Regions from separate parts of the uncultured Psychrobacillus sp. genome, predicted to be linked through region 1. Evidence: predicted binding sites of a transcription regulator. Region 1 holds the regulator's gene; each other region holds the start of a gene.

Region 1 (7,820 bases):
TGGCAGATTTGCTATCTACTTTAGATGAGATGGGGCAGCCCATTTTATTTGTAGGAATGGATGTAGCTCTTCATTGGAACCAAATAAAAGAGGTGCTTGGCGATAAAGTCCACCAAGCAGGAGCATCATTTTCATTACCAAGTGCTGCAGTCCTAATAGAAATTGCGCAAAATATGGAGCCAAAAGACGTACATACTACGGTTCCAGAATATTTACGAATAACAGAGGCAGAGGCAAACTGGATGAAAGAGCAGAAGAAAAATGGAAACTAAAACGATTACCTATCGCAAAATGACTATAGAAGACATAGACCAGGTGCTTTTAATAGAAGAAGAGGCATTCGCACATCCATGGACTAGAGAGGCATTCGAGCATGAAATGACGACTAATCTATATTCCTACTATTTAGTAGCGGAGACAGAGGAAAAGGATATTGTCGGCTATTGTGGGATGTGGATTGTCATGGATGAAAGTCATATCACGAATGTGGCAGTAGCAGAACGTATGCGAGGCCATCGAATTGGAGAAGGCTTGATGCGTGAGGCGATCCGTATTGTAAAGGAACAACAAGGAGTACTTATGACGTTAGAGGTACGCGTATCCAATACGGTTGCAAAAAATTTATATTACAAGCTTGGCTTCCAGGATGGAGGCATTCGTAAAAATTATTATACAGATACACAAGAGGATGCTCTTGTAATGTGGGTGGAATTCAAATGACAAAAGATCAATATATTTTAGGAATAGAAACAAGCTGTGATGAAACAGCGGCTTCCATTGTCAAAAATGGAACAGAAATAATATCCAATGTCGTAGCATCACAAATAGAAAGTCACAAGCGCTTTGGTGGAGTAGTTCCAGAGGTTGCTTCTCGTCATCATGTGGAGCAAATCACACTGGTTATCGAAGAGGCTTTAAAGCAAGCGGACATGACTCCTCAGGATTTAGATGCAGTGGCAGTAACCGAAGGCCCTGGGCTAGTAGGTGCCCTATTAATAGGAATAAACGCTGCAAAAGCATTCTCGTTTGCAAACGGTCTGCCTTTAGTAGGAGTTCATCATATTGCGGGGCATATTTATGCAAATGCGTTGGTCCAGCCGATGGAATTTCCGTTACTTGCTCTAGTAGTATCAGGAGGGCATACCGAGCTAGTGTTGATGAAAGAAGACGGTCAGTTTGAGCTAATCGGAGAAACACGCGATGATGCAGCTGGAGAGGCTTATGACAAAGTAGCTAGAGTCTTGAATCTCCCTTATCCTGGCGGTCCACACATAGATCGTCTAGCAAATGAGAGCGATCAAGCAGTGCCTTTCCCAAGGGCTTGGCTAGAGGAAGGCTCTTATGATTTTAGTTTTAGTGGCTTAAAATCAGCAGTCATCAATTATCAGCATAATGCGGAGCAAAGAGGGGAAGCAATCAATCCTAACCATCTTGCCGCAGGCTTCCAAGAGAGCGTAATAGAAGTACTCACTACTAAAACGCTTCGTGCAGCTAGGGAGTTTAATGTGAAGCAAGTAATTGCTGCTGGTGGTGTAGCAGCAAATAAAGGACTGCGAAAAGCATTGGAAGAAGCATTCCAAAAAGAGAATATTCCTTTTTATGTGCCTCCGATCAAATTATGTACAGACAATGCAGCCATGATCGCAGCTGCTGGTAGCTCTAAATTTTCAGCAGGGCAAATAGGGGATTTAGCGATGAATGGTCGTCCTGGGTTAGAATTAAATAGCTGGAACTAAACGAAATCCTCTTTTCTTCGACAAGAAAAGAGGATTTTTTACCATGTATTATTTCGGTTGTCAATAGAGAACATTCGTACTTATGCACAATTTGTTGATAACTTGTTAGTAAGTTGTGTGTTTTCAATATATTGTGGTTATTTATACTCACAACTTGTGGAAAACTAAGTTTTTAATCTGTGGACAATGTGGATAAACCTGTTGATAGATTGATATGACAGTACTTTTGATGTTAATAAATATGTGGAAAAAGATTTTTAGGAAAAAGGGGCTTGACCTATATATGCCATCGTTCGACAAAATACAACATGGGTATCTGATATCCTGTTAGAGCGATTAGATAACTTTGTACCATAAACCGACTCGATCAATTTAATAATTGGTTGGCTTGTCCCATTAATCTGACTGTTTTCTTTATAAATTGAATAGTTAATCCCAAAAACAAATAGTTCGACATTATATATTTTTCCCCATATAAAAAAAGGTAAACCGAGTCAATCGGCTTACCCTGTAATTTCTTCTAATTGTTCCTGTAGCTCCAGCCATTCATTGGAGATAGTGTCTTGCTTTACCTTAAGGTTATCGAGCTCACTCTGTAATTTTTGGACTGCCTCATGATCCTGGAAGACTTCTGGATCACATAGCTTTTCCTCGAGTAATGCGATTTCTGAATCGATAGCAGGAATTTGTTCCTCGAGCTCATCGATTTGACGTCGAATTTGTCTTTCCTTTTTCTTCGCTTCTTTATCAATCGTCGAGGTATTGACCTTTTGGACGACTGTATTTTGTGCAATCGAGCTTTCCATTGCTAATTCCTCGAGCTCTTCCTTTTTCTCTAGATAATAGTCATAGTCACCTAAAAACAGTGTTGCTTCTTTGGAGGAGAGTTCAATTACCTTTGTTGCAATTCGGTTAATAAAATAACGGTCATGTGACACGAAGATAATTGTTCCAGGGAAATCGAGCAAAGCATTCTCTAAAACCTCTTTGCTATCTAAATCTAAATGGTTCGTAGGCTCATCTAGAACTAGCGTATTTGATTTCAATAGCATGAGCTTGGCAAGTGCAAGTCTAGCCTTTTCTCCACCGGATAGCGTAGAGACGGTTTTTTGCACATCGTCTCCAGAGAACAGGAAGCGACCTAGTACATTGCGAACATCCTTTTCATTCATGAGAGGCCATTCATCCCATAGCTCTTTCAAAACGGTTTTATTGCCGGAAAGAGCTGCCTGTTCCTGGTCATAGTAACCAAATTGCACATTCGTCCCGTATTGAATATGCCCGCCAGCAGATGGAAGCTGCTTCATAATTGTTTTCAGCAAGGTGGATTTACCGACGCCATTCGGTCCAACTAATGCAATCCGGTCCTGCTTGTACACAGAAAATGAGATGTTAGAGGAGACGGTTTTATTGGAGTAGCCAACTGCCACGTCCTCTAAGCGCAAAACGTCGTTACCACTAGGCCGGTCGATGGTAAAACCGAAGTTAGCAGATTTTTCATCGCCATCAGGTGCATCCATCCAGTCTGTCTTCTCGATTACTTTTCTTCGAGACTGCGCCATCTTGGTTGTGGAGGCACGAGCCAGGTTACGACTAACAAAATCCTCTAGCTTTGCCTTTTCCTCTTGTTGCTTCTCATACTTCTTTTTATCCAGCTCATAATTTTTTGCCTTTTGCGTTAAATAGGCACTGTAGTTACCAACGTATCTCGTAACATTATGGCGAGAAACCTCGTACACTAGATTTACTACCTGATCTAGGAAGTACCGGTCATGGGATACGATTAAAATGGCTCCACTATAGTTTTTCAAATAGTTTTCTAAGAAGCTGAGTGTTTGGATATCCAAATGGTTTGTAGGCTCATCGAGTATGAGTAAATCGGGCTTACTTAATAGCATTTTAGCTAAAGCTAGGCGCGTTTTTTGTCCGCCAGATAAGGCTTGTACAGGCTTGTCATAGTCGTCCGGGAAAAACTGCATCCCATGTAAGATAGAGCGGATGTCAGATTCAAAGCGATAGCCACCAGCCTCGTTAAATGCAAGCTGTAACTCGTCATATGTAGCAGCTACTTTAGCGTAGGCTTCTGAATCCTCATAGACAGCAGGGTCAGCCATTTGGGCTTCTAATGAACGTAATTCTTTTTCGGAGTCTATTAAATGACTGAAGATGGATTTCATTTCCTCCCAAATGGTCAGCTTGGATTCTAAACCGGCATGCTGTTCTAAGTAGCCTAGTCTAATATTTTTTGGCAGGATAATGTCACCGGAATCATAGGACATTTCTCCAGCAATTATTTTAAGTAAGGTAGATTTCCCAGCACCGTTACGACCGACTAGTGCAACTCGGTCACGGTCTTGAACCTCTAGCTTTACGTTTGTTAATATATCTTCCCCGTTAAAGGATTTAGTTACTTGGTTTACTTGTAAAACGATCACGATTATTTGCACCTCAATTCTATCCTAAGTGTAATAGATAGGACTTGTCGTTGCAACGTTCTCCCTTTACAATGAAAGAAAGGTAACGTGAAAAAATGAATTTGCCTTATACATTAGGAGGATACTTATGAAACGTGATGTACCTCGCATTCCTCAAGCGACGATGAAACGACTTCCTTTATATTATAGATTTTTGCAAAGCTTTCACAATGCAGAGCATAAACGTATTTCATCCCAACAGCTAAGTGAAGCGATGAAAATCGACTCGGCAACCATCCGGAGAGACTTTTCTCATTTTGGTGCATTAGGTAAAAAAGGCTATGGCTACGATGTACCCCATCTACTAGAGTTTTTCAGAAAAACATTAGATCAAGACGAAGCCGCGAAGGTTGCATTGATAGGTGTTGGTAGCTTAGGGACAGCATTTGTAAAATATAATTTCCAAAAAAATCATAATACTAGAATAGTAGTCGCATTTGATACGAAGGCACCACTCGAAGGAACCATTATTAGCGATATCCCAGTTTTTCATTCCAGTGTGATGCTAGAAAAACTGAAGGAATACGGAATTGAATTAGTCATTTTCACTCTTCCAAGCCGTTCTGCCCAAGAGGTGGCCAACCTCCTAGTTGGATCAGATGTAAAGGGGATTTTAAATTTCACTCCTGTTCCAATCAGCACCCCTGAAGAGATTCGCGTACATACAATAGACCTTTCCGTAGAACTTCAAACACTAATCTATATGATTCGAAACGATATATAGAAAAGCGAAGGCGCCTGTCACTGCCCCGACAGGCAAGGCGGTGCAGCTAGACACCAAGAAAAGCGAAACCGCCTATGTCTGCCCCGACAGGCAAATGGGGAAATGCGAGGAGGCAGCTCCTCAGCCACCGGAGTATTTACCCATTTGACCCCGAGGGGCAAGGCGGAGTAGTTAGACACCAAGAAAAGCGAAACCGCCTATGTCTGCCCCGACAGGCAAATGGGGGAAAGTGAGGAGGCAGTTCCTCGCAGTTCATGTTCTCTAGAGTTAGTATTAGCTGTGATCTGAGCTTACACTTAGGATTTAAGCACCGAGGTTATAATCGGTGCTTTTTTCAGTTTTCCTGTATACTTAATTTTATAAAAGGATAATTTTGAGATAAGAGGTGAATGTATGTTTTTAGACCATATTGTTCATTTTGTAAATAAAAAACCTACAGAAGTGACCGGAGATTGGCAACAGCAAGGAATTCATGCCGTGGTTGGTGGACAGCATTTAAACTGGGGGACGTATAATGCGCTTCTTTATACGAAAAATAGTTATGTAGAATGGTTAGCGATGGAAGAGGAACAGGTAGCTAGGCGTGTAGTACACCCTTTAGTAGAATTAATGCTCCATGATTTAAAAGAAGGTCCAGGTTTTGGAACGATTTGCATTAGGGCAAACGATTTGGAAGTACTTAGAAAAGACTTAGAAAATAAAGGTATAGAAACAACAGGAGTATTGTATGCTGAAAGAAAGACAGCGGCTGGATCTTTACGTAAATGGAAAATGCTATTTATTAAAGAAGAAGTTAGTGACAGCTTACCTGCGCCATTTTTTATAGAATGGGAAGAAACGGATGATGAAAGATATGAGTTGCTTCAGAAGGAGGGAACAGTGAACAATAGTAATCTCCAACTTACCATTGAGAGCTGTGAGTTTCATGTAGAAAATCCAAGGGAAGTAATAGAGAAATGGACTAGCTATCTGAATGTTACTTACGATCACCAAACGTTATTCTTACCCAATACAAATTTAATATTTAAACAGCTGAAACAAGGGACTAAAGAAAGGCTTGTTAGTGTGCAAATTAAAGGCCTCCCTAACCAAGAAGCTATAATTTACGAACAAGGAGTATATCGTTTCGATTAAGAGGAGGATTTTATAATGGAACAGTTAGATGAAAGAGCGATTGTAGTTGCAGTTAAGCTACAAAAAGATGAGCATTTCGAATATGAATTAGAGGAGCTTATTAATTTAGCTGCAGCTTTAGACGTGGAGGTTGTTGGTGAAATCACTCAAAATTTAGAGCGAGTGACATCTTCTCATTATGTAGGAACAGGTAAAGTAGAGGAGATAAAAAATCTCTTCGATGCTACAGATGCAAATCTCGTTATATTTAACGATGAACTTTCTCCATCTCAAATAAGAAACCTAGAGCGGGATTTAGAATGCAAGGTAATAGATCGTACTATGCTAATTTTAGACATTTTTGCAAGACGTGCAAAATCTAATGAGGCACAAATGCAAGTGGAACTAGCACAACTTCAATATATGCTACCGAGACTTGTCGGTCTGCGAGCCTCCCTTGGTCGTCAGGGTGGTAGTACGGGTGGAGGAGTTAGTAACCGTGGTGCTGGGGAAACAAAGCTAGAACTGGATCGTCGTAAAATCGAAGACCAAATAGCAAAGCTGAAGAGAGAGCTAGAACTAGTTAAGGATCAAAGGGAAACGCAAAGAAAGCAACGTAAAAAAAATAATATACCTGTTGTTTCTCTAGTTGGCTATACGAACGCCGGAAAGTCTACGATTATGAACCAACTGCTTCAAAAGATTGGACAAGAACAATCGAAGCAAGTATTTGAGAAAGACATGCTATTTGCTACATTGGAAACTTCCGTCCGTCAAATTAAACTACCAGACCAAAAGGAATTCCTATTAACTGATACAGTAGGATTCGTCAGTAAACTACCCCATCATCTAGTGAAGGCATTCCGATCAACACTTGAGGAAGCAAGGGACGCTAATCTACTATTACACGTGGTCGATGTTTCTAATGATGAACACCGATATATGATGGATGTGACGAATGAAACGCTACTTGAAGTAGGAGTAAAGGACGTTCCAACAATTTTTGTTTACAATAAATCCGATTTAGCAGACATGATGTACCCACACGTTGCAGGAAGTAATATCTGGATATCTGCAAAAGATGGGAAAGGTTTAGATGAACTACTAGATATTATAAAAAAATATATATTCTCTGACTATGTTCAGTGCGATCTGCTAATTCCATTTGATCGAGGAGATATCGTTTCATATCTGAATGAGAAAGCCACGGTTAAGTCGACCTCATATGAGGAAGAAGGAACGCTAGTACACGTGGAATTAAAAAAATCAGATTATGATCGTTTAGAAGAATTTGTGTATCAACCATAAAAAGAAGAAGCTCCGAATAATTTTCGGAGCTTCTTCTTTTTTTATGCTGTTTTTTCAAATTAGCTCAGTATATTGTAGTTTAAACTTGTTGAAACTGTATGTTATGAAGTCTTGCAAAAATACCTTCTTTAGCCACAAGCTCGTTATATGATCCATCTTCAGCAATTCCATCCTCAGTTACTACAATTACCCGGTCCGCGTCTCTAATTGTCGCTAAGCGGTGGGCAATTATAAGAGTTGTACGATCCTCTGCCAACTCCATTAGTGATTGCTGGATAATTTTTTCTGTTTCTGTATCGAGAGCAGAAGTTGCCTCATCCAAAATGAGAATAGGCGGATTCTTTAAAAACATTCGAGCTATTGCCAGTCTTTGTTTTTGTCCACCTGACAATTTTAGTCCACGCTCTCCTATTTGTGTATCATACCCAGCTGGTAAGGAAGCGATTAAGCTTTCTAAATGTGCTT
Region 2 (7,820 bases), on a different contig from region 1:
TTAGATACAGTATTTTTTGATAGTATGTACTTTTTTCAAGAAGATCTCTATTGCCATCTGTTAGGTTATAAAGTGCATGAAATTCTCTTTTCTGCTCATAACAATGACTCACAAAAACTATCTGTAGCAGAAAATAACCTATATAAGTCCCAAGTTAAAGTTAGACATAATTCAGGACAAAAGGAAAATAAGCTCCCGTTAGCGGTGCATATTAAAGTACCTGTAATTATAGGGGAGTATGATGTTGAAATATGCTTAAAAAGAGCCTTGGATTTAGAAGAAAGAGTAGTTAATATTAAAGAATTATCAAAGGATATTCAATTGGCTTCTTGTAAATTCATACCTTCCTCTTTCGAGCAATCCAACGAAGAAGGTGTTCAACAGGCAACGAGAGGAAAGCTGTTAATAGAAGGGACTATTATACAAAGAATTGAATATACCGTGTTGTCGGAAAGCGAGGAAAAGCAAAGGAAAAAAGATGTACCGTCTGAATCGCCTAAAGTGCAACAAAATGCTGTAATTGAATTAGTTTTGCAGCTTTTACAAGTTCAGAAAGTGTATTATCCATCTACAAAAAAATAAACTCCACTTGTACTGTAATTTTGTTAGTGCAAGTACCTTTTTTAATGTAGCCATCTCTAACGAATGTGTTCGTTGGTGATGGCTTATTTAATTGCTCATTATTTATATAAATCTTTTAAGCAGTAGGCGACGAGTCCAGTGGGATTACTGCTATATACGGTTCCTAGCCCATTCAAGAGAATGGCGATTATGAATTTCATAGAGCTAGTAAAATTTAAATTATTGGTTGTGAATAGTATGAGGAAATCTCTAAGCTATATTACACAGAAGAGTTATTTAAACAGTTAAATAGATAAATAATATCGACATAATTTACGTTTCTGTGTCTATTGCTTATACATCCATCGGTGATTTTACATAACTTAAAACAGAAATGAATTAATTTCGCAAAAAATGAATGGAGGAAATTTTAAATGAATGAAGAGAACGGTTTAAACAATGGCGATTTGTCCAATGTTTACCCATGTCCGGTAGATAATGCAAGGTCTCTACCACAATTACAGGATGAACCTGTTGATCCTTGCGTAGTACCCGATAATTTTTACCCGATTATTAAGGTGCCAGCTGTATTGGCGGAAACTACAATTCAAATAGTAGTAGAAGCAGATATATTATTAGATCCACCTGCAAGCGAAATCAAAAGAGTACACAAGGATGTATTCTTGACACAATGTAAGCTTGTACCGGTAAGGTTTGATCCGATGGATTCTTGCGATGGCTCTCGCAGAGTTACTAGAGCTAAATTATTTGTTGAAGGATTTATTAGAAAGGACATCGAATACGCAACTGATGATTGTAACGGTGTAATTTACGATCGTATTGCTTCCGTACCTTTCACAGGCTTTGCTGACTTAAATGGGTCTGATTTTATTCTATATCCTATCATTACTAAATCTTCTGAAAGTCAATCCCGTTTCATTAATCCGAAAAACAGTGAAATGCCTCGTTTAGATAAGTATTTCTTTGAAAACAGTACTTTCTATAATGAGCAGCCTTATTGTGAATTGGTGAGAGCTGAGTTTTTCGAGCTTGACTACTCTCCGTGCTTAGTGGATATGCGCGATACTTTTGATACGCTTACAGAGAAAATGGTAGTAGACCTAACTTTAAAAGTACTACAAATTAGACAAGTAAGAGTACGGTCAGAGGGGTAAAAATTTAAATAATAGACAAAGCCCTATTTGGGTGGGCGTGTGCTTAAATATGTATAATGATATATACATTTTTAAAAGGGAGTGCTCTAAAAGTCAGAAGTTTGGCTTTTACGGGTAGTCCCTCTAACGCCTTGTCCATACATAGAAACTGCTAAAGTTTGTAAACGACGAGACGATCAACAAGTGCAAGATTATAAAAACAAAAAGAGAGACTGTTTATATGAACAGTCTCTCTTCCTTCGTATATATTTAAAAGAATTATAGTTACCAGAATTTATAACCTTTTGAACCTGGAGGAGCATTTTGAATCATATCAAACACCGGAACCGTATAAGCAAATAAAATTAAGAAAATACAAATCGTTAACCATATTTTCCAGTTTTCGAGTGCCATCGGTGTTTTTTCTGCATTTTCGGATACTTCTCCAATTGGAAATTCTGTATCACCTTTAGGAGCAAACCATACTAATTGAGCTACTATATATAAGACTAAGATGATACCGATGAATAAAATTGTACCGCCAACTGCTTGTGCGATTTGGTAGGGAACCCACTCGGCTGCCTGGGCAGATTCACCATAGGTTGAGAAATCTGATCGGCGGGGGGCTCCCAATAATCCAGCAATATGCATTGCCCCAGACATGATGGACATACCTACTGCCCAAACAATACCTTGTATAATAGCTAGCTTATTCATTTGTTTAGTCAACACTCTACCAGTAAGGTGGGGGATTAACCAATAGGCTGCTCCAAAGAATGTTAAAACGACAGTTGTTGCCAAAGTAAGATGGAAATGACCTGTAACCCAGATAGTATTATGTACTACTTGGTTCATTTGGTTAGATGCATTGATAATACCACCAGCCCCAGCAGGGATGAAGGCAGCCATTCCGATAAATGGTACTAGGAATCGCGCATCCTTCCAAGGTAGCTTTTTAAACCAGCCAAATACGCCTTTTCCTCCAAGCTGTCTTCCACGAATCTCAAATGAAGCAAACATAGAGAAAGCAGTCAGAAGGGAAGGTATAACTACCATCATTGTTAAAACAACTTGCAAGTACTTCCAAAATGAATCAATACCTGGCTCTGTCAATTGATGATGGAATCCAACTGGGATAGAGAAGATTAAGAAAAGCATAAAGGATAATCTTGCTAGTGCGTCCGAATAAATTTTACCTCCAATAATTTTCGGGATGATCACATACCAAACCATATACGCTGGTAATAACCAGAAGTATACTAATGGGTGACCGAAATACCAGAAAAGTGTACGAGAGAGTAAAACATCGATTTTATCTACCCAGCCTAAAGACCAGGGGATTAATTGGAATACTACCTCAACTGCTACACCAAGTGAACAAATAATCCACATAGTTAAATTTACAATAACCATAAAAGTTAATAATGGGCTAGGTTGCTTTGGATTTGCTTTACGCCATTCGATATATTTCATGATCAAGCCAGCTCCGCCAATCCATGAGCCTACTACAACTAATGCCATCCCAACATAGAAAATCCAATGCGCTTGAAGTGGTGCATAAAAAGTATACAACACAGATGCTTCGTTTAATAAAACCATTACTGCAGCAGCAGTAGTGCCGGTTGTCATTGTCCAAAAACCAATCCAACCTAGTGTTCTCTGTTTATCTGTTAATGTGCCGGAAGTACGGCTAACAGCAGCAATTTGAAAACCAAATATAAAGTAAGTAGTTAAAATAAGTCCTAATAAAACACCATGAACAGTTAATAATTGATAGTAACCTATACCCCAAGGAAGGGTGAATTGCCCAGAACGTACAAGGGTTTGTAAGAGTCCGCAAAGTCCTCCTATTAATAGTGCAATAAAAGCTACATGAATATGAGCCATTGCAAGCTTGCCATCACGACGGTCAACTTTCACAAAGCTTTGGGCTTTTTCTGTTATTGTTGCCATGTTACTCAACCACCTTTAACTTCGATGTCATAGACGTGTGTCCTACACCGCAATATTCGTTACATAAAACTAAATACTCTCCAGCTTTATCTACAGTTGTTACATATTCTGAAACGTAACCTGGTTCAAGCATCATATTAATATTTGTATCTACTATCTGAAAGCCATGTATAACGTCTTTCGTTGTTGCTATAAATTTAACCGTAGAACCTAGTGGAACTTCAAATTCTTGTGGGTTATAAAAGAATGCGGATGCAACTACTACTATCTCATAATCCCATTCTTTACCTTCTACTTTGTGAACTCCTGGGTTATTGAATGGAGCAATCTCGTCTACTCGCTCAGGATCAATATATACTTTTGCACTTGGTGGATGTGAACCATAGTGGAAGGCGCTAAAACCAACTATTATTAAAAATAAAACTAGTGAACTAACACCAAATGTTATCCACCATTTTTCATACTTGTGAATATGCATAACCTTTAACCTCCATTAGTTTAAAATCTGTCAATAAATAAATAGAATGCGAAAAACCAAGTGACTAATATAAATAAACCGACAACGCTAACTGATATGAGCGTCCCTTTTAGTTCTGGTTCTTTATTTTGTTTTTTGGACATCTGTCTTACACCTCCAAAACTTTCCTTCTTTTTCTATAGGTACATCATAAATTTAAAAAAACAAAGTTGATGTGATATTTATCACACATACAAAGGTTATATGTGAAGATACTGTGAAATAATTTGAAAGTAACAAAAAAGTAAATAGGAATTGTGATAAAAGTTATATATTAATTTTTAGTGGGGAAATATAAGTGTATGGAAGGATTAACGCATTTTTATGTTGGCTTTGTTAAAGAGTAAGGTTAATTTTATGAAGCAAAGCAAACTTTAAATCAGAGAGTAGAATTGATTTCCGCCCCAGCCGGACGCTTTCCTCGGGGTGAGCGATAAGCCATCACCCATCGCTTACGCGCGTGGTTGTGATGTCTTATCTGTCTCACTCATCCCGTAGGAGTCGCCGTCTGGAGCTACAATCATTAAATGGGAACAGCTTTAGCATCTATAAATCGAAACAATTTACTCGCATAAACAAAATGTTCCTTTTTTAATGTTTACATTCACTATTAAAAAGAATTGTTAGTCAAAATCAACCAATAACTTTAACAAAGTTTTTACTTTTTAATTTCTGTTTTCATGAAAGTCATCATGTATAAATCAATCTTTTTTTACCAAGCTAGTTAAAAAGGAGAGATGACTTATGAAACAGCTAAAATATGTTCTTATTGGCGTAATCTTTTTTACAGCTAGCTATATGTTCTTAACTCAAGAGCAAACTACTCAAGCGTTCTCCGAGCAAACTGTTCAGCGTGGAGCATACGGAGACGATGTAATTGAATTACAAGCCAGATTACAATACATAGGCTATTACACCGGGGAAATTGACGGTAAATTTGGTTATGGCACGTATTGGGCTCTTCGAAACTTCCAAGAAGCATTTGGTTTACCAGTGGATGGTCTTTTAGGACAAGGTACTAAGGACAAGCTAGTGAAGGCTACAAAGTTTGACAAAGAATATGTACATGATCAAATCAATAAGGGTAATCGTTTCTCAGTACATGGAAATACAAACCAGAACCAACAAGCAAATAATAAAAAACCTGAAAGTACAAATATGCAACTACCACCGAAGTATAGTGAAAAAGATTTAAAGCTGATTGCTAACGCAGTTTATGGAGAATCACGAGGGGAGCCGTATGAAGGGCAAGTAGCCGTTGCAGCGGTAATCCTTAATCGAGTAGAACACCCGGACTTTCCAAATACTATTAGTGAAGTAATCTTCCAACCTTTAGCATTCACTGCAGTAGCTGATGGACAAATTTGGCTAGAACCGAACGAGCGAGCTAAAGAAGCAGTACTAGACGCATTAAATGGATGGGATCCTTCAGAAAATGCAATTTACTATTTCAATCCTGAAACTGCTACTAGTAAGTGGATCTGGTCAAGACCACATATCAAAAAAATTGGACAGCATATTTTTTGCTCATAAGGAGACCATATGAAAAAATTTGGATGGGTAATCGCTATAGCTGCTCTTGCCGTATTTGTTGTTTATCATTTTTCAGTACAAGAACAAAACACCAACCTTAAAAATGCTTTAGCAAGTCAATATTCGAATGAATTAAATTCTGCCTCCGAAAAACTGACTGAATTAAGTGATTCCATTGATGAAACATTAATATTTAAAGATAAAGAGTCATTAGATCGTCCGCTGGAAGATGTATGGAGACTGTCTTCAGATATTCGAGCATCTATTTCAGGGCTACCTATAGATCAGGAAACTTCCTCAAGCTGGTTGAACTATTTAACGAGAATAGGTAATGGAGCTACTCAAGTTAGAACAGGAAAAGTACCAATCGAAGAGTGGCAAGGGAATATGGTAAGTGCACGTGAAAATTTAAGAAGCTTAGCCGATCAATGGGCATTCACAAATAGAAACGATGGAAACAAAGATTACATTGTTAATTCCTTTGTACAAAATAAAGTTAATAAAGAAAACGAAAAGAATTGGAAATCCCTTGGAGCATCTGTAAAAGCATATACGGAAAGTGATTTTCCAATGACAGCAAGTGAAACCGATCAACAGAAGAAAAAAGATTTACAACATATTTCGGATAAACCTGTAAGCGTAGAGGATGTAAAAGAAAAGTTTGCAAAGATTTTTCCAGAACTAGCGGATGCCAAAATTTATGTTACAGAAAGTGGAAAGGATGCTCCATATCCCTTCTACCATATTGAATTTCATAAAGACATTCGTATTGGTTACGCCGATTTTACAAAAAAGGGAGGCCATTTATTATCCTTTCTAATGGAAAGACCTTTTGATAAAAATGCTATTGATACGGAAAGCATGAAGAAAAGTGCTTTGGATTATATGAAAAAGTTAGGGTATACAGATACGGAGCTTATAGAATTCCGTGAAAACCACATTGGGTGGCATTTAGCGTTTGCTCGGAAGGACGCAGAAAATGATGCAATCGTTTATGCAGATGGATTACAATTAAAAATTGCAAAAGATAACGGAGAATTACTAGGCCTAAATGCAATGGAGTATATTCAAGAGGAAAAAATAGCCAAACAAAAAGTAATTCCTTTAGATTATAAAACCATATTCGCTGATAATTTAAAAATAGAAGAAGCAAAAATGGCTTACGTTGAAAATGATCAATTACAGCAGCGTCTAGCATATGAGTTACTAACTCGAAGTGAAGACATTGGAACATATAGAGTGTATATTGATACAGAATCACATGAGATTCTGCATTCAGAAAAATTACCTTAAAATAATATATAGAATTCTCCCTCTTTAAATGTCATAATGAAATTAATATGACATTTAAGAGGGTAAAAATTATGCAAATTAAACTAGGGACAAATTTAATACTTGAGCCAACTTTCACAGAGAAGGCTGAGAAATATCGTTGTAAAGTAGTAGATATGGATGATCATTTTATATATGTAGATTATCCTATAGATACAATTACCAACAAAACCGTTGTCATGATGGAAGGTACTCAATTACGTGCCACGTTTATAGAAGAAACGAAATCTGTCTTTGCTTTTCCAACAGAAGTGTTAGGAAGAAAGTTAGGACAAATTCCAATGATAAGACTGTCTTATCCAGACACGGAAGACTTTATGAAAATACAGCGTCGTAATTTTGTAAGAGTTGTATCACCAATTGATATTGCGATTCAATTTGGAGATGAAAAATATCAATCGGTAACAGATGACATAAGTGCGGGTGGGGTAGCCATCATTCTAAATGAGGAAGTGAAATTTAGTGGTGGAGATGAGGTATCTTTAATTATTCCATTATCTTTTAATAATGGAGAAATGAGATATGTATTTACTACTGCTTTAGTCATACGCATCTGGGAGAGAGAATCGTTAAAAATTGCGTCTTTACAATTTACGAATACAGATGATTTAGACAGGCAACAAATCGTTCGTTTTTGCTTTGAAAGACAGTTGCTTATGCGAAAAAAAGGACTAAGTTAAAAGTCTGTATTTACAGGCTTTTTTTTTTCGTATTATTCTGTGATAAAATATAGGCGAATAGAGTGGAGGATAAAATGATGAAACAAATTC
Region 3 (7,820 bases), on a different contig from region 1:
ATGCTATGATGAGATAATATTTGAGAAAGGGTGATGGGGATGGAGCTATGTTTTATTGGCGGGGGACATGTTTTAAAGGGTGAGCTTGATGACGTTTTTGAAGAATTAGAGTGTAAAATTAGTCCGAATGCGAAAGTATTGGTCGTACCCTTTGCAACAGATGAATCTAGATATGAAAGTTGGATGGAAAGCCTGCAGCAGGCGTTTACACGTATTCCAAACGTGACGCTTGGTTTATTGCATGAAAAGCTACCAAAAGAAGACATGATTAATATGATGGAAGAGTATGATGTTCTTTATATTATAGGAGGAAAACCTGAGCGTTTACTTCAGGTTATTTTGGATAAAGAGCTGACTGCAGCAATTAGTAGTTTTCCAGGCTTAATGATTGGCTATAGCGCAGGTGCATTAGCTTTTTGCACAGACTGCATATTAACAAAGGATGAAGACTACCCCGACACAATTATTTTGCAGGGATTAGGATTAGTCGATTTTAGTGTAGAGGTTCACTATCGCCCAGAAGCAGATGATGAGCTGCTTACTCTTTCTAAGGATAGAACGATCTATGCTCTCCCAGATGGCAGTGCAATCTTCTATAAAAACGACACCATACATACGAGAATAAATGAAGTCATTACCTTTAAGGACGGGACTAAGAAAAACTGTCTCAGCCAGTGAGGGTGGCATGGACTTGGACCGACCGATTATTAGGGAGAACCGACCGATTATAAGAGAAAACCGACCGATTTTTAGCCAGAACCGACCGATTATTGCATATAACCGTCCGATTATAAAAAAACACCCCTGCAGACAGGCTAGTGCAGGGGTGTTTCTATCCTTAACCGGTAAACACCTGATCATTTGGATATTTATATTTAACCTTTTTCGGTTTAGTTAAGATGAAAAATAACGTGAGTGGTCCAATTCTGCCTAAGAACATCAACACACAAATGAATACCTTGCCTAACTCTGAAAGCTGAGAGGTAATGCCCATTGAGATACCAACAGTTCCGAATGCGGAAAACACTTCAAATAGCAAAGGGAGCAGAGGAAGCTGCTCTGTTATAGTTAAAGCAAAAGCAAATATAAAAACGGTTGCTAAGCTAACTGTGCTAATAACGAGAGACCTAATAATTATTTCTCGTGAGATGGACCTTTTAAATAGCACTGGATCCTCCTGCTGACGGAAAAATGCAAACGTTGCTGCTATGATGACAATAAAGGTAGTAAGCTTTATGCCAGAAGCCGTAGAGGCACTACCTGCACCGATAAACATGAGAAGCATTGTGAATAATAGAGATGGGTCCTCCATTTGGCCATAATCGATCATATTAAAGCCTGCCGTTCTTGGAGTTACTGCATTAAAGTAGGAGGTCATTATCTTCTCGAAGATTCCCATTTTGCCAATTGTATCATTATTATTAAACTCTAAGATTAAAAGAATAAGTGTAGCTATTGTATTTATTATTAATGTGCCCACGATCATAAGCTTGGTATGTAGTGACCATGCACGAAATTTATTCTTGCGAGAGATATCTATTACTACGACAAATCCAATTCCTCCAATGATTATTAGACTAGTAATAATCAATATAACTAGAGGATCACTAGTGAAGCCCATTAAATTGTCCGGAAACAAAGAGAAGCCTGCATTATTAAAAGCAGAAATTACGTGAAACAAACTATAATATAATGCATCTCCAAAGCCAAACCTTGGTATCCAGTGGAGTGTTAAGAAGACGATAGCAATACTCTCTGTAAGAAGAACAAATAAGAGAATATGCTTAGCTAGTTTGACGATACCTCCAATAGAAGGCTGATTAAAAGATTCCTGCAAATAAATTCGGTGCTGCAAACCAATTTTTTTGCGAAGAAGAATAAGTATAGCGACTGCAAACGTCATTAACCCAATACCACCACATTGAATTAAGACTAGTAAAACAATTTCCCCAAACATGGTTAGAGTACTACCAGGATCAAAAACACTGAGACCTGTAACCGTGGTAGCTGATGTAACTAGAAAGAATGCATCTACCCAAGAAATCGGAGTTGTCGTAGCAAAAGGAAGCTTCATCAAAACTGTTCCTAGAAAAATTAAGGTGGCAAAGCTACTTGCAATCACAACAGGCGGTGAAAAAGAGAGCTTTTTCTCCATTGGGACACTTCCTTTTATTGGATGTAAAATAATAACTACTTTAATCCTGAACAGGTCGCCTGTCAACAACTTGTTTGAAACAAGTGGCTAAAGAAAGTATACTTAAGGAAAAAGGGGGATTTTTCATTGAAAACTGAACAACAATATTTTGAAGAAGCTAAAACCTTAGAGCAGTATATGAATGATATGACTACCAAAAAAGAGGAATCCTTTCGTATATACGACCAGTTTCAAGTTCCAGCGGATGATGAATTCATTGAGATATTAAAAACAGAAAAGCCGTATATATTAGTTATTACAGAAGACTGGTGCGGTGATGCCATGATGAATAATGCTATCGTACGAAAGATTGCAGAAGCTGGAAATTTGGACATTCGCACTGTCTACCGCGATGAGAATCTAGAGCTGATGGACCAGTACTTAACAAATGGAGGGCGCTCCATTCCAGTTTATTTATTGCTAAGTCAGGACGGAGAAGTAATTTCTAAATGGGGTCCTCGTGCTGAAATGGTCCAAAAATTTGTGATGGAAGGAAGAGCCAAGTTTCCTGATAAGGAAGATCCGGCATTCGAAGACATCCAAAAGAAATTTTATGAGCAAATGACACAGGAATTTATAGCAAACAAAGAGTTTCACTTGGCAGTTTACGAAGAAATCCGCAGTAGCTGGCTGCCTATTCTTCAAAAATAAGCGAACCGCATATTTAAGGGAGTCGGCTTTAGTCGGCTCTTTCATATGTTAGGAACTTTTTGTGAGGAAATAGAGTCTTTATAATGAAGAAATTGTAAAGTAGAAAGGAAATCCGTATGAAGCGTGCAAGAATTATCTACAATCCTACCTCAGGGAGAGAATTATTTAAGAAACATCTTCCAGAAGTTTTGGAGGCTTTAGAAATAGCTGGATATGAGACGTCCTGCCATGCAACGACTGGTGAAGGAGATGCAATTAGTGCAGCAAAAAAAGCGGTAGAAAATAATTTTGATATAATTATTGCCGCTGGGGGAGACGGAACACTGAACGAGGTTGTTGCTGGTGTAAGTGAATTTGAAAATCGCCCAAAAATTGGTCTCATTCCAATGGGAACGACAAATGATTTTGCTCGAGCAGTTCATATTCCTCGGGATATTAAACGCGCAGTAGATATTATCGTACAGGGTGATACTATTCCAGTGGACGTTGGTCAAGTAAACGACCGTTATTTTATTAACATTGCTGGCGGAGGAAGAATTACAGAGCTTACTTATGAGGTTCCTAGTAAATTAAAGACAATGCTTGGACAACTAGCCTATTACTTAAAAGGAATTGAAATGCTTCCATCGATTAATGCCACGAAGGTTCGAATTGAATATGATGGGGAAGTATTCGAAGATGAAGCGATGATGTTCCTTGTGGGTCTAACCAACTCTGTAGGCGGCTTCGAGAAGCTTGCTCCAAATTCAAGTATTAATGACGGGAACTTCTCGTTGCTTATCTTAAAGAAAGTAAATATTGCAGAGTTTATAAGACTTGCCACTTTAGCTATTCGTGGAGAACATTTAGAAGATCCTCATGTCATTTATAAAAAAGCCCAGCACATTAAAGTGACCTCTGAAGATAAGGTTCTCTTAAATCTGGATGGAGAGTATGGGGGAACTATTCCTGCCACTTTCCAAAACCTATATAGACATATAGATGTCTTTGTTCCAATCGATGAGATTCGTGAGCAAGATAGACCATAAAATGAAGCGGTTTTGACAAAACTCTCCTCAACATAATAAGGCCTCGGAAATTTTACGATTTAGTAAAGTTTTTGGGGCTTTTATTCTAATTATCTGTAGTGTTCTTCGTAACTGCGTACGCTTTTTCAGGAGCACTTCTCCATATCTCTTCCTATAATCCTGCGGTGCTTTCGGAGGTGCTGGTCTCCTAGGAGAGTTGCCATCTCCATAAGCTAGCTTTATAAAGTAGTGAAAACGTGAAATCCAACTGCTGATTTCACGTTTTTTATTTACAGCTATGCTAAAAAAGCCAGTTTAAGAAGGAACTATTCGATTGTACAAAAATGGAGAAAAATTATTCAGGGATTGGCTCTTTTATTTTTGGTGTCCTTCGTTATCTTTTATTTTGTTCGTTCGTATTGGATTGATATGCAAATAGAAAAAAGTAGGTTATAAACAGATCTATTTGGAAGAACGGTATCCTGGAGAATACCTCACGGTAGAACGGCTATGAATGCTTGTGGAGTACTTCTGAATTACAAAATGATTCTAATAACCTTATGCATTTAGAAGTTTTAGAAGACTAATCAGTGTTTATTATGAATGCGATTTTCTCTTATTGAAGTGAACATTAGTCTGTCTTATTTTCTTGTCTATTGCAAAAAGATTTTTATTTTTTGACTTTCCTCTCTAAAAGGTTATGAATCCAATAATATTGGGAATAATTTAATAATAAATCTGGGCAACATAAAGGAGGAATGGTTAGTGTATAAGAGACAAGAGAGATACTTAATGTGGCTCGCCTTTGTAGTGGCAGGTATTATGATACTATCTATTGCTGGAAGAATTTTTGGAGGGTGAGGAGAGTCAAGTATGGGAAATGCTGATTCAGTTTTCTATAGTCGTGTCTTAACGGAGTTAACCTTATCTTTTCATATTATTTATGCGACAATCGGTGTTGGAGTTCCACTAATGATTATGATTGCTCAGTGGGTTGGTATAAAAAAGAATGATGAACATTACATATTACTAGCAAGGCGCTGGGCAAGGGGATTTGTTATTACGGTTGCCGTCGGTGTAGTAACTGGAACAGCAATTGGAATGCAGCTTTCCTTATTATGGCCGAATTTTATGGAGTTAGCCGGCAATGTGATTGCCCTACCCTTGTTTATGGAGACCTTTGCTTTCTTCTTTGAGGCTATTTTTCTTGGAATTTATCTTTACACTTGGGATCGTTTTGAAAATCAGAAGAAGCATTTATTATTGCTTATACCAGTTGCAGTAGGGGCTTCCTTTTCCGCAGTGTTTATCACGATCGTAAATTCTTTTATGAATTCACCGCAAGGATTTGACATGGTAAATGGGCAAATGGTGAACATTAATCCAATCCTAGCAATGTTTAACCCTGCGATGCCTACGAAGGTAGCCCATGTAGTGGTAACCGCATATATGACATCTGCTTTTGTACTGGCTTCCATTGCAGCCTTCCGTTTGTTAAAGGGTTCTAATCATGTTTATCATAAAAAAGCTTTGTATTTAACTGTAAAATTAGGATTAATCTTTTCAATTGCAACTGCTATTATAGGCGACTTTTCCGGAAAATATTTAGCGGAGTATCAGCCGGAAAAACTAGCAGCTGCCGAATGGCATTTTGAGACACAGGAAAATGCTGAACTTGTTTTGTTTGGAATATTAGATGATGGGGAAGTGAAATATGCTATTAAGGTACCTTATGCCTTGAGTATATTAGCTTACTCTAACCCAACTGCAGAGGTTATTGGATTGGATCAGTTCCCAGTGGATGAAAGACCTCCACTTTATATCCATTATCTTTTTAATATTATGGTAGTAATTGGGATGGGTCTGGCAGCTCTCTCCGCATTTTATTGGTTAGGTAAACGTTTAAAGTGGTCCTTTGTAGATTCTAGGTTGTTTCGATGGCTTCTCGTCTTAGGAGGACCTGCTGCTATTATTGCAATTGAGGCAGGTTGGTGGCTAGCGGAGGTAGGAAGGCAGCCTTGGATATTAAGAGGAATCATGAGGGTGGAGGATGCAGCAACAACAAGTGGGCAGGTAGATTTTATGTTAGTTCTGTTTGCTGGCCTTTACTTAGTTCTTGGAGTTGGAAGTGTTGTAGTACTTACTCGGATGTTCCGTAGAAATCCTGTTGAACAGGAGATAGAGGATAGAAAATCAGATAAAGGCGGTGATATTACATGAGTTTAGAGATTATTGGTCTCACCGTTCTATGGGCTTTTCTATTTGGCTATGTAATAGTAGGCTCCATTGATTTTGGTGCCGGCTTCTTTAATGCATATAGCTTAATAACTGGTAAACAACATATACTGAGCAATATTATTCAACGATACTTATCCCCAGTATGGGAGGTAACAAATGTATTTCTCGTATTTTTCTTCGTTGGTATTATTGGTTTCTTTCCTAAGACTGCCTACTATTATGGAACTACTCTTCTCGTACCTGTGGGCATAGCATTAATATTGCTTGGCATCAGAGGATCCTACTATGCCTTTGAAACGTATGGATCCAGAGGACACAAAGGGTATTCTTTTATGTATGGTTTATCTGGATTGTTACTACCGGCTTCATTATCTATCGTACTAACTATTTCAGAGGGTGGTTTCGTTGATATGATCAACGGATCACCAAGTTTAAATTATGATGCCTTGTTCACTAGTCCGTTAACTTGGTCTATTGTCGCCTTAAGCTTGACCTCTGTTTTGTATATTTCCGCAGTTTTTTTAACTTGGTATGCCAATAAGGCAGGGGACCCAAAAGCAACTCAACTGATGAGAAAGTACGCATTGATTTGGTCTTTTCCAACGATTATAACTGCAGGCGGAATAATGGTAGAATTACGCTCACACAATGTGGAGCATTATAATAATATGCTTGATATTTGGTGGACGTTTGGTTTGTCCTTCCTCCTGTTCTTAGGTACCGTTTGGTTACTGTGGAAAAAGAAAAAATATGGTCTAGCATTTGGACTTCTAGCAGGACAATTTTTAATCGCTTTTTTTGCTTATGGGTATTCTCATTTACCGTATTTACTTTATCCATACTTATCTATACACGATAGCTTTACAAATGAGGCCATGGCAATTTCATTAATCATTGCATTTGTTCTAGGGCTAGCCTTATTAATCCCCTCCTTATATTTGTTACTAAAGTTATTTCTATTCAACAAAGATTATGTTAAAGGGAAAAAGAAAAATCACGCTTAGGAGGAATGAACGTTATGATGGAATTCCTAATATTTTATGCTCCCTTCATCGTACTGATTGGCTCCATTATTATAGCCTTCTGGGTATCTACCATGGATGGACCAGTAAGAGATGAATAATTGTCCAGGACCTCAGGTTGGGGTCTTTTTTTCTGCTCATTTCCTTCCCAGGTGTTAAAATAAGCTTAGAGAGGTGGAGAAATAAATGAAGTATGACGTAATATTGTTCGACTTGGACGATACCTTATTCGATTTTGGAATGACCGAAAGAAATGCATTCCATCAGTTATTTTTAGAATATGGACTGCCAAACGGTTTGCAAGATTACTTAGGCAGCTACAAGACAATTAGTAAGGTTTTATGGGAAGAATTAGAACAGGGCGTTACAACGCTAGAGCTACTTAAAATAGAGAGATTCAAACGTTTATTTTTAGAACATAATCTAAAGTTAGATCTGGAAGCAGTAAGTCATAAGTACATAGAAAATCTAGGTAGGGAAATCCACTTAATATCTGGGGTTGAGGAAATGCTGGCTAGTCTGGCTGGCTGTCGTTTAGCTATATTAACAAATGGATTTCAAATTGCTCAGCATGCTAGGATCAAGGGTTCACCATTGAAGGATGTGTTTGAAGCTATCATCACCTCAGAAGAAGCTGGTTATCAAAAGCCACAGCCTGCTATATTTGAATATACATTTAAGAAATTAGGAATAACAGAAAAGTCTAAA

The links. The regulator Rex, encoded in region 1, represses fermentation and respiration genes when NADH is low (regulators of the CRP and FNR family bind a similar motif). The targets are predictions, from matches to a motif close to TTGTGAAATATTTCACAA.
Region 2: the regulator Rex is predicted to act here: its motif matches at 4,359-4,376, upstream of Q0371_RS05935 (cytochrome c oxidase subunit 2A).
Region 3: the regulator Rex is predicted to act here: its motif matches at 4,568-4,585, upstream of Q0371_RS07795 (cytochrome ubiquinol oxidase subunit I).

What each region holds. Positions count from the first base shown of each region.
Region 1 is NZ_CALIED010000011.1:4,049-11,868, forward strand. It holds gene tsaB (tRNA (adenosine(37)-N6)-threonylcarbamoyltransferase complex dimerization subunit type 1 TsaB) at 1-272, shown strand, start outside; gene rimI (ribosomal protein S18-alanine N-acetyltransferase) at 262-720, shown strand; gene tsaD (tRNA (adenosine(37)-N6)-threonylcarbamoyltransferase complex transferase subunit TsaD) at 717-1,736, shown strand; gene Q0371_RS02050 (ABC-F family ATP-binding cassette domain-containing protein) at 2,240-4,171, opposite strand; gene Q0371_RS02055 (redox-sensing transcriptional repressor Rex) at 4,299-4,934, shown strand; gene Q0371_RS02060 (VOC family protein) at 5,328-6,068, shown strand; gene hflX (GTPase HflX) at 6,084-7,355, shown strand; gene Q0371_RS02070 (ABC transporter ATP-binding protein) at 7,435-7,820, opposite strand, start outside.
Region 2 is NZ_CALIED010000023.1:75,465-83,284, forward strand. It holds gene Q0371_RS05915 (hypothetical protein) at 1-582, shown strand, start outside; gene Q0371_RS05920 (CsxC family protein) at 996-1,736, shown strand; gene Q0371_RS05925 (b(o/a)3-type cytochrome-c oxidase subunit 1) at 2,001-3,668, opposite strand; gene Q0371_RS05930 (cytochrome B5) at 3,670-4,146, opposite strand; gene Q0371_RS05935 (cytochrome c oxidase subunit 2A) at 4,167-4,289, opposite strand; gene sleB (spore cortex-lytic enzyme) at 4,984-5,718, shown strand; gene Q0371_RS05945 (PepSY1/2 domain-containing protein) at 5,728-7,011, shown strand; gene Q0371_RS05950 (flagellar brake domain-containing protein) at 7,083-7,730, shown strand; gene cmk ((d)CMP kinase) at 7,805-7,820, shown strand, end outside.
Region 3 is NZ_CALIED010000035.1:57,176-64,995, reverse strand. It holds gene Q0371_RS07815 (Type 1 glutamine amidotransferase-like domain-containing protein) at 40-678, shown strand; gene Q0371_RS07810 (TrkH family potassium uptake protein) at 839-2,155, opposite strand; gene Q0371_RS07805 (thioredoxin family protein) at 2,282-2,845, shown strand; gene Q0371_RS07800 (diacylglycerol kinase) at 2,962-3,873, shown strand; gene Q0371_RS07795 (cytochrome ubiquinol oxidase subunit I) at 4,726-6,072, shown strand; gene Q0371_RS07790 (cytochrome d ubiquinol oxidase subunit II) at 6,069-7,094, shown strand; gene Q0371_RS07785 (YjjG family noncanonical pyrimidine nucleotidase) at 7,299-7,820, shown strand, end outside.